Regions from separate parts of the Undibacterium sp. RuTC16W genome, predicted to be linked through region 1. Evidence: predicted binding sites of a transcription regulator. Region 1 holds the regulator's gene; the other holds the start of a gene.
What was found. The regulator HrcA, encoded in region 1, represses chaperone genes, less so after heat shock. The targets are predictions, from matches to a motif close to TTAGCACTCNNNNNNNNNGAGTGCTAA.
Positions count from the first base shown of each region.

Region 1 (5,661 bases):
AGCTGCAGCTCTTCATAAAGAGTCTCTTTTTTGCGCAATAGCTCACGTGGCGTCAGATTCATGCCGTTAATGAGCTCTGATAGTTTTTCCCGGCTAGGTGGATGTTGCAGATATTCAATGACGACAGGTTCTTCGCCGGTATTGCGAATCAGAGCTAAGGTGTTGCGTGATGTCCCGCACTTTGGATTGTGATAAATCGTGGTAGTCATAGTCGTCGAAAGTTCTTTGTGAATTTAAATAATTGGCTGCTATTGAATTCGTATGGCATCTTGAGTGGTGGATGGATACAGCCAGCCAAACAATAAGGTGGCCGCCGCTGCACCTGCTATTTGCGCAAGCATAAATCCGCTGATATCGACAGGGCGAATCCCAGCAAATGTATTGCTGGCAGCGCGTGCCAGCGTCACGGCAGGATTGGCAAAAGATGTGGATGAGGTGAACCAATAGGCTGCTGTGATGTAGGCAGCAACAGCAAATGGTGTGAGATCGGGGCGATTGCGTGAACAGCCAATAATGACGCCGATCAGGCCAAAGGTTGCGATAAATTCACTCCACCATTGTGCGGCGCCGGTACGAACATGCTCAGATGCGAAAAATGCCGGATCGTCAAACATGCCATGCGCAGCTGCAACGCCAGCAAATGCACCGATTATCTGCGCCGCAATATACGGCGCTACGTAGGACCAGGGCAGGTTTTTCTGCCAGGCTTCCGATAAGCTCACAACAGGATTGAAGTGCGCGCCGGATATGCCGCCAAACATCAGGATCAGCGCGACCAGTCCTGCGCCAGTCGCGATGGCATTGGCCAGTAAAGCCAGTGCCATATTGCCACCGGCGAGCCTCTCCGCCATGATGCCAGAGCCGACTACGATTGCGAGCAGGAATGCGGTCCCGAGTCCTTCTGCAACCAGTCGCCTGGATAAATTCGGTAAATTCATGCTGATGCTTTCGTTTCCGCATCAGTGGCGGCTGTGCAAGCTGAGGTGCTTGAGCAAGGATTGCCGCCACAGCAGTTTTCGGTCAAAAAACCTAATAAAGCATTCATCGTGGTGAAATTCGCTACATAGATCATGAAGCGGCCATCCTGAGTAACGCTGATCATATTGGCATGAGTCAGCTCTTTTAAGTGAAAAGAGAGTGATGACGGTGCGATCCCTAGATTTTCGCTAATCTTGCTCGCAATCAAGCCATCAGGACCGCTTTGTACCAGCAGACGAAAAATAGCGAGTCTGGAGTCTTGTGCGATCGCGGCAAGTGCGGCAACGGCTTGTTTGGTTTCCATGATGTTCCTTTTAATTCAATAATTCTATATTGATTGAAATATCAAAGTAAACGGATTTTTACTTTTTTTATTTGCAGTTCTTTTTCTGCCATTCATTTTTCACCATAGATTTTTATGCCATTCATCTCACACTGACATAGAATATCTTTATGCAACTTGATATCCGCGCACAAACATTATTGAAAGCCCTGGTCGAACGCTACATTGCTGATGGTCAGCCGGTAGGTTCCCGGGCTTTGTCTAAAATTTCCGGTCTGGAGTTATCGCCTGCGACCATCCGCAATGTAATGGCGGATCTCGAAGAGATGGGTTTCGTGGCGAGTCCGCACACCTCGGCAGGACGTATTCCTACACCGCGGGGTTATCGTGTTTTTGTCGACAAGTTGCTGACGGTCCAAGAAATTGACGGTACCGCGCTGGAATCACGGATGCAGGCGAATGTATTTGCCAATTCACCGCAAAAAATCATCTCGAATGCCGCCCAGGTTTTGTCATCGCTATCGCAATTTGCCGGAGTCGTGATGACACCGCGACATGAATCTATTTTTCAACAAGTGGAGTTTTTGCGCCTATCTGAGAAAAGGATTTTGCTGGTTGTGGTTGCGCCCAATGGTGAGGTGCATAATCGCTTGCTGCTGACCGATGTTGACTACAATGCCTCGCAACTGATACAGGCAGCAAACTATCTGAATCAAAATTTTGGCGGTCTGAGTTTTGAAGATGCCCGGTTGCGTATCAACAGTGAATTACGTCAGTTGCAAAACGATATGACCCGACTGATGCAGGCGGCTGTTGAGGCCGGTAGCGATGCGATGTCGGATCAGTCTGATGAAGTCGTGATCTCCGGTGAACGCAATTTGCTGAATGTCCAGGATCTGTCGAATAACATGACTTCCTTGCGTAAGCTGTTTGATATGTTCGAACAAAAAACCGGCCTGATGCAGTTACTGGATGTGTCGAGTAAGGCAACTGGCGTGCAGATTTTTATCGGCGGTGAATCACAGTTGGTGCCGATGGATGAAATGAGTATTGTCACTGCGCCCTATGGCGTGAACGGTAAAATTGTAGGTACTCTGGGTGTAATAGGTCCGACACGCATGGCGTATGAGCGTGTCATTCCGATTGTAGATATTACGGCAAAATTACTTTCTAATGCCTTAGGTTCTGTGAACAATTAAATTGTCGTAATGATGGCATCGTGATTGTGATCAGACATTCAGTCAGTGAAGATACGTATGCATAACAAAGACATCTCTATTCTGATCGTTGATGACAACGAAGCGACGCGTGAAGTACTGCGTGTTGTCCTCCGCAGTGAGGCTTATAACGTGGTCGGTGAGGCTGCTGACGGCAGTACCGGCTTAGAATTGGCGATCAAGTTAAAGCCAAAAATCATTTTGCTTGATGTGGTGATGCCTAAAATCAGCGGGCTGGAAATTTTGCCAAAGATTAAAGAGGCCTTGCCAGACGTGAAGGTACTGATGGTCACCGCGAATAAGGATCAGGATACGGTAAGTGAGGCGGTTAAGGCAGGCATCCATGGCTTCATTGTGAAACCGTTTAATGCACAGCGCGTGCTCGATACCGTCGCCAGTGTGGTTGTAAAGTTAGGTAAATAATGGAAGGCTGAGTTTATATAAAAGCCACTGTACTACTTCCGGTGGCTTGACAGTTTGCGGATATTTCTTGCTGAAACCGTCTTGGTCACTCCTCCGACAAATCAGTCTAAATCAAACCAAATTTGGCAAGCGCCCTATGCTTTGCGCACTTTGTGTTCGCAATTTACTTTTGTGCAGTTGCCATACAGCGCCAGAGCGTGCTCTGCAATAGTAAAGCCGCGCTCCTGGGCGACCGCTTGCTGGCGTTTTTCAATTTGTTCATCAAAGAACTCTTCCACCAGACCGCAGTCCAAGCAAACCAGATGGTCATGGTGCGTACCTTCGTTCAGCTCAAAAATGGCCTTGCCAGTTTCAAAATGGTTGCGATGTAGCAAGCCAGCCTGTTCAAACTGAGTCAGAACGCGGTACACCGTTGCCAGTCCGACGTCCATATTTTCATTGAGCAGGATTTTATAGACGTCTTCTGCTGTCAGATGACGAATCGAGCTGTTCTGGAAAATTTCCAGAATTTTCAATCTTGGCAAAGTCGCCTTGAGGCCGCTGGATTTGAGGTCGGTAGTGGAATTCGTCATGTTTTCAGTAAAAAAAGGTCTATCTGCTTTATGATATAGGGTTTAAAGCTTAACTCAAAGTAAATCACCAGCAGATTTGTCGGCGATTTTCTCAAGCTTATATTTTTAACTTACATTGAGCTAAGCAACGGCCTAGCCGTGAACTATTTGCAAACTGTACACTGTTGCACACACATTGAGGTTAACACTATGCGATTGTTGTTCCCTGAAGCATCCAAAGGCATGCCACTACGATTGACGGCAATGGCTTTTGCCTTGAGCTTGTCTGGTTGTGCCTTGTTCAACCCTATGGTTGACGCACCTGCTGCGACAAAACTCACCGCGACAACGGATGCGGCGGCGACTGGAGCGTCCACTGCGGCATCGACCGATGCACAGATTGTTGGCCGCACCGGTGTTTCTAAATTCCTCGGCTATATCTCTCCTTATCGCATCACCATTCAGCAAGGTAACTTTGTCTCTCAAGAAATGATGTCGCAGCTCAAAGAGGGTATGACCCGTGAGCAAGTGCGCTTTTTGTTGGGTACGGCTTTGCTGACGGATATGTTCCATGAAGACCGCTGGGACTATCCTTTCCGTCTGCAAAAGCCAAACGGCGATCTGATTACCAGCCGTGTTGCCGTGTTTTTTAAAAATAATACGGTGCAGCGTTTTGAAGGCGGTAACTTGCCGACAGAAAAAGACTACCTCGCCCACATCACGACTTCCGCTATTGGCATCAGAGCGGAATCCTCTATCCTGACAACGGATAAAGACAAGAAAAAATAATCAGGATAACCAGCATGAGTGCATTGAAAATTGCGGTGGCCGGTGCTTCCGGTCGCATGGGTAAAATGTTGATAGAAGCAATCGCTGCCGCCGACGACACGCTATTGGTCGGCGCGATTGATGTCGCAGCATCGCCTGCTATCGGTACGGATGCTGCTGCGAGTATGGGTAAGCCAGCCGGTGTGTTGATCGAATCTGAGTTATCCAGAGGGTTGGCTAATGCCGACTTTCTGATCGATTTTACCCGCCCTGAAGGCACGCTGACTCATCTTGCCTATTGTGCCGAACATGGCATCAAGATAATCATTGGCACGACAGGTTTTGATGAAGAAGGCAAAGCCGCAATCGCTGCGGCCGCCAAAAAAACCGCTATCGTGTTCGCTCCGAACATGAGTGTCGGCGTCAATGTGACCTTGAAGTTGCTGGAAATGGCAGCAAAAAGTTTTGCTCAGGGCTATGACATTGAAATCATCGAGGCGCATCACCGCCATAAGGTCGATGCACCGTCCGGTACCGCCCTGAAAATGGGGGAAGTTATCGCCGATACGCTGGGTCGTGATTTGAACGAAGTCGGTGTATTCGCCCGTGAGGGTGTAACCGGTGAGCGCGATCCATCCTCGATCGGTTTTGCGACGATTCGTGGTGGCGATATTGTTGGCGACCACACGGTAATGTTTGCTGGCATCGGCGAGCGGGTAGAAATTAGTCACAAATCTTCAAGCCGTATCAATTATGCTCACGGCAGCTTGCGCGCAGCACGCTTTCTAGCAGACAAGCAGACAGGTTTGTACGATATGTACGACGTGCTCGGGTTGAATTAGACAACTTGCGCGCACCGCACCGGCAGTGCTTATTTTTTATTGTCGGTGCGTGCGGGTGCGTTTTGCTGAAAAAGTTGGTAGCAGCCCTCAAAAGCACATAATCTGTGCCTTGCCTTCTGTCTTTATCCGTTGCACTTAGTCAGACGTTTGTTCGCTGGATACATCCTCACTCCTCTTTTAGCTAAGATACAAACCTAACCTTATGAACCCGACGATTTCCCATTACTGGGCGCAAGTGGATGAATTCAGTCACCTCATTGCCTATGTATTGCTGGCGATGTCTTTGTTCAGCTGGTTCATTTTGTTATACAAATCCTGGTCATTCTGGCGTATTCGCCGCGCTGCAGCGGCATTGCCCAATTTCTGGAAAGCACCTGATTTTGCCGATGCGCTGACATTACTGAGCCAGGCTGATCTTGAGGAAATTTATGCACCTCTCGCGAGAGCGGCTATAGAAGCGACAGCACCTGAAAACTTAAGCTCCAGCCTGAATGCCAGGGCCAGTCTCGATGACGTACTGACGCGGGTATTGCGACAACAGCTCAACACCGCCACCGTCAGACTGGAATCAGGTTTAAGCGTGCTCGCCTCAATCGGCG
Region 1 covers NZ_JBMPPE010000001.1:15,481-21,141, reverse strand. The annotation lists gene arsC (arsenate reductase (glutaredoxin)) at 1-209, opposite strand, end outside; gene ACO0K4_RS00105 (aquaporin) at 249-938, opposite strand; gene ACO0K4_RS00100 (ArsR/SmtB family transcription factor) at 935-1,282, opposite strand; gene hrcA (heat-inducible transcriptional repressor HrcA) at 1,432-2,460, shown strand; gene ACO0K4_RS00090 (response regulator) at 2,518-2,901, shown strand; gene fur (ferric iron uptake transcriptional regulator) at 3,036-3,473, opposite strand; gene ACO0K4_RS00080 (outer membrane protein assembly factor BamE) at 3,663-4,241, shown strand; gene dapB (4-hydroxy-tetrahydrodipicolinate reductase) at 4,256-5,062, shown strand; gene ACO0K4_RS00070 (MotA/TolQ/ExbB proton channel family protein) at 5,265-5,661, shown strand, end outside.

Region 2 (5,661 bases), on a different contig from region 1:
GACTGCGTCTTTGCCAGAGTCAGTGCTTGCGATGCTGAATATAAGGGATTGGCACTAGGCAAATCGTTCGTTACATTTCTTAGCATCGCACCGGACAGCGTTGGCTGCGTAGCACCAGGCATCACATGCTCGACGATTGCCTCACCCCAGACAGGTACGCCCTGATGAAACTGCTGGTAGCGTGTTACCACTTTACCGTTAGCATAAGTCTGGCTGCGAACTGCCTGCAATTCACTGGCCGAGAGCCCCAGCAAATCTCTTGTCGCTACCGTACCACTTAAAGACTTGGCTGCCGAGAGCGTTGAGGCAGGCGCTACATATTTGTCCAGCTCAACACGTTCAGCAGCCATCGCATTGCAGGCACCTGCAACCAGTACCGCCAACAATGTTGGGCGTACTATTTGTGTCAACTTCAAAGCTTGTTCCATATACTCTCCATTTTCAAATTGCCACAGGAATTGTGTCCCTGTGAGTATTAGTAAACGCGGTTAGCGTTGATATAAACCAATCTAAAAAACCAAGTGGATCAGAGTGAGGGCATTTGATCTGTATCCCAACAAATACGCTGAACATTCATGCTGAACCAAAGCCTATTCGCCAGTTGATTCAACTCGCTATTGCCCGATAGCTGATACGCAGTTAATCAGACATTAAGACGCTTGAAAATGGAATCGTTGCAATATTGCAATGTGAAAAATGTTACATTTACGGCACCACAATAGAAAATTCTGATCCCACTACTATTTGCCACAATTACCACAATTAGTTATCAGTCTGGAAATATAAAAAATGTCATTATGCTTATTTTTATAAACTAAGTTTTTACTAAAAGATAATGAACTAATTTAATATTGTGTCAGCTCGCAAAGACCTGACAATCAGGCTTTTTACTCCGCCTCAATTACTCTGAGCCACTCAATCCATGGACAAAACAATGCCAACGCTGAATTTCAAACTCGCAGATTCTCAAGTACACAGAAAAGAAATCCTGAGTATGAATAATGAATACATGACATGGGTCGTAGCTGGTATTGAAAGCTCATTTGGCATACAGGTCGCAGACCTGCTGGGTATGTCCGTTCCTGAATATAGTGAGAGCATGATGAATAAAGTATGTAGTGATACACCACCACACGGTGTTTTTTATCTGGTGGAACTGGAGGATGAATTAGCTGGCATGGTCGGTTTGCGCTACCTTAATACTGGCATCGCAGAAATCAAGCGTTTATATGTCCGCCCAGGCTTTCGCGGCAAACACCTCGGAGAGGCTTTTTTACGCAAAATACTCAGCGACGCTAAAGCATTTGGATATCAACATGTCGTGCTTGATACCGCCCCTTTCATGCTGTCCGCTCAGCATCTTTATAAAAGTATGGGATTCAATGACTGCGCCCCTTACGAAGGAACCGAAGTAGCAAGGTCCCTGCACAATAGCTGGCATTTTATGGAGATGGATTTGAATAAGGCAAAAGTGAATCAACCGATATCCCGGCAGTAAATACAGACTCGTATTCGTCACTTCATTACCGCTGTATCAATTTCGATGATGCAATGCTCTATCTATAAAGCACAGGCAAGTAAGCCATGCCGATTTGAATAAAAAAATGACCACCCTGGAAATTCAGACTCAAACATCAGCATTCAGGAATCGAATTCTGCCACTCTTCCAAAAAATGAAGCAAAACGCTTACCGGCAACAACACACAGACCTTTGCATTAGATCGCCACGATTCAAACTCAAATGAATTCCAGCAGCCAAACAATCCGGCTAAGCAACTGATTATTAAAGTATTTTCAATAAAACCTGCGAATCGGTCTTGAAATAGACGTCCCTCGCCCATATAATTAGCACTCGTCGGGAGAGAGTGCTAATAACACCTCCCTCACTTAAGAATTTACGTGTAGCCATATCTGGTCAGCGATTTACCTCTCTGCCCGATTGTAAATAGAGCTACACATTATTTTGTAAAACCATTGCTATTCATAGCTAATCAAAAGGAGTTTGTATGAACCTTCGTCCCCTGCACGATCGCATTATCGTCAAGCGTCTGGATCAAGAAACAAAAACTGCATCCGGCATCGTATTACCTGACGCAGCGGCTGAAAAACCAGATCAAGGTGAAGTACTGGCTGTTGGTAACGGCAAAGTGCTGGAAAACGGCTCTGTACGCGCATTAGAAGTCAAAGTAGGCGACCGCGTCCTGTTTGGCAAATACTCTGGTCAAGCAGTCAAAGTTGACGGTAACGAAGTTCTGGTGATGCGTGAAGAAGACATCTTCGCGATCGTACAGAAGTAATCCCTACCCGCATCACAATCCCATTCAAGATTCTGGAGATTTAACATGGCAGCTAAACAAGTAATTTTCGGCGATGACGCACGCGCTAAAATCGTTAATGGCGTGAATATTCTCGCTAACGCAGTTAAAGTAACACTAGGCCCTAAAGGCCGTAACGTCGTGTTGGAACGCTCTTTCGGCGCGCCTACAGTCACTAAAGATGGTGTTTCAGTCGCTAAAGAAATCGAACTGAAAGACAAGCTGGAAAACATGGGTGCTCAACTGGTGAAAGAAGTGGCTTCCCGCACGTCTGACAACGCTGGTGACGGTACAACGACAGCGACCGTGTTGGCACAAGCCATCGTTCGCGAAGGTTTCAAATATGTAGCAGCTGGCTTCAACCCAACTGACTTGAAACGCGGTATCGACAAAGCAGTTACAGCTATCGTTGCTGAAATCAAAACTCTGTCCAAACCAACAACAACCAACAAAGAAATCGCTCAAGTTGGCTCCATCTCTGCTAACTCCGATGCCAACATCGGCGACATCATTGCTAAGGCAATGGACAAAGTCGGCAAAGAAGGCGTGATCACTGTTGAAGACGGCAAATCCCTGGACAACGAACTCGACATCGTTGAAGGTATGCAGTTTGACCGTGGCTACCTGTCACCGTACTTCATCAACAATCCAGAAAAACAATCCGTTATCCTGGAAAATCCGTTCATCCTGTTGTTCGACAAAAAAATCTCGAACATCCGTGACCTGCTGCCAGTATTGGAACAAGTTGCAAAATCCGGTCGCCCACTGTTGATCATCGCTGAAGATGTTGATGGCGAAGCGCTGGCAACTCTGGTTGTGAACAACATCCGTGGCATCCTGAAAACTGCTGCTGTTAAAGCACCAGGCTTCGGTGACCGTCGTAAAGCCATGCTGGAAGACATCGCTATCCTGACCGGTGGTCAAGTGATTGCTGAAGAAGTTGGCCTGACACTGGAAAAAGCTACCTTGGCTGATCTGGGTCAAGCTAAACGTATCGAAATCGGCAAAGAAAACACGACAGTCATCGATGGCGCTGGCCAGGCTGTAGGTATCGAAGCACGCGTTAAACAAATCCGCGCGCAAATCGAAGAAGCAACTTCTGACTACGACCGTGAAAAACTGCAAGAACGCGTTGCCAAACTGGCAGGCGGCGTTGCTGTGATCAAGGTTGGTGCTGCAACTGAAGTTGAAATGAAAGAGAAAAAAGCCCGCGTTGAAGATGCTCTGCACGCAACTCGCGCTGCCGTAGAAGAAGGCGTTGTTCCTGGCGGTGGCGTAGCACTGTTGCGCGCACGTGAAGCAGCTGGCGTCATCAAAGGCGACAATGCAGATCAAGAAGCTGGCATCAAGTTAGTATTGAAAGCCATCGAAGCACCATTGCGTGAGATCGTTGCCAATGCTGGTGGCGAACCAAGCGTTGTGGTCAATGCGATCATCAACGGCAAAGGTAATTTCGGTTTCAACGCTGCCAACGATACCTATGGCGACATGATCGAAATGGGTATTCTGGATCCAGCTAAAGTAACTCGCTCTGCATTGCAAAACGCAGCGTCTGTTGCTGGCCTGATTTTGACAACGGATGCATTGGTTGCAGAACTGCCAGAAGACAAACCAGCCGGCGGCATGGGCGGTCATGACATGGGCGGTATGGGTGGTATGGGCGGCATGATGTAATTCCGCAAGGACTTACATTGCTGACCACGCACTAAGCCTGGCACTGATGTAGTGCTGACTTAGTGCCAAATCAGGCGCTAAAAAAAGCCTCACAATTCTGTTGTGAGGCTTTTTTGTTTTTAAGTTTCGTTTTTAAGTTTCGTTTTTCAGGTTCAACTGCACTTCAATTCCTATCTGACGCTACAACAGCGCGACGTCAATCATTTAATATTTTGCAGGCTCGTCATTCGCGACAAGTCTATTGGATTATTCACACATCGCCGTATTCATAGAGTAAGATTCTCAACGCAAATATTTCTATTTACCAAGAACCTATTGACCTGCGCTCGCGCATTGGCCGATTCAGCTAAGTCCATACATTAAGCCCTATTTCAACGCTCACATTCAAAAGCAACTATGAAATCTTCTCTGACGCGCTGGTCTGTTCTCGGTTACCTCCTCTTCTCTGCTTTTTTAATCGTCATGGCTTTGCGTACGCACAGTGAAACAACGATTGCTATCGTCGCGAGTTCGGTATTGATGTTTGCGATGTGCTGGGTCAATGCAACGCATTTATTGGGTGCAAAAACTGCGTTGAAATTCATGCTGATCGCAGTCAGTTTTGGCTGGTTTGCCGAACAGATGGGATCATCACGCGGCTGGTTTTTTGGCAGCTATGTTTATACCGATGTGCTTGGATGGCGGTTGGGCGATGTACCGGCAGTGATCCCGCTGATGTGGTTTGCACTGACCTATTCCTGCTATGTGATCAGCAATCTGATCGTATGGCGTACACCGGTCGACACCAGATCAAGCTACAGCAATATCCTGTTTATGTCTTTTCTTGCGGCAATGCTGGTCACCGCATTCGATCTCGGCGCAGACCCTTACATGGTGTTCAAGCTGAAAGCCTGGATCATGACAAAAACCGATGGCTGGTGGTTTGGCGAAACGATCCAAGGTTTTTTTGGCTGGGTCTTTGTCTCACTCATGATTTTATTGACTTTCCGCTTATCCACGCAGGATCTTCGATTACAGGCTGGGAGCAGCTACAGCAAGCGCGATGCATTGCTGCCTATGGGTTTGTATGCCAGCGCGATGGTATTCCAGTTACTGGTCGGCTATCCGGTCGAAATCCGTAGTATGACAGTGTTTGTGATGGGCATTCCTCTGCTCTGCGCCTGGGCAGGCTGGCGGCAGTGGAATATTCACGAAACAAATGTCGTCGCAGTCAGCAAAATCAGCGACGCGCAACTTGATCTGTCAAAGTACCAGGCCGATCCTTTAGCAGATACCGCTATTGCTGACATTGTCGGCACATGGACAGCACCGTCTGCCAGCGGTATTACGCACCTCGCCAGCCACGCAATGCAATGGCGAAAAATCGGTATCGTGAATCAGCAGTTTGATCAGTGGCAAACCAATGCCAGTATTCAGCACTGGGCACCGGCTGACAGCAGCACCCCGGCAGAAATCACTCAAGCATTACAAACCTATCTGGCTAGCGGTCAAACTTTGCCAGCGTGGGCAGATTTTGCCAAAATCCGTCGTGCCGAAACGCTGTTTATCGATTACGGCATGCTGTCATGCACTCTGCTGTTTTGCTCAAGCCTGCCAGAATGCTATGTGATCCCTGATTTATCCGCCGTCTTGCATGTCGCCGGACAACTGGAAAAACACACCGAATACAGAA
Region 2 covers NZ_JBMPPE010000011.1:50,062-55,722, forward strand. The annotation lists gene ACO0K4_RS17685 (M4 family metallopeptidase) at 1-428, opposite strand, end outside; gene ACO0K4_RS17690 (GNAT family N-acetyltransferase) at 935-1,498, shown strand; gene groES (co-chaperone GroES) at 2,007-2,297, shown strand; gene groL (chaperonin GroEL) at 2,343-3,989, shown strand; gene ACO0K4_RS17705 (carotenoid biosynthesis protein) at 4,386-5,661, shown strand, end outside.
Region 2: groES (co-chaperone GroES) is a predicted target of HrcA. The motif match lies at 1,846-1,872, and genes of this name have one in related genera.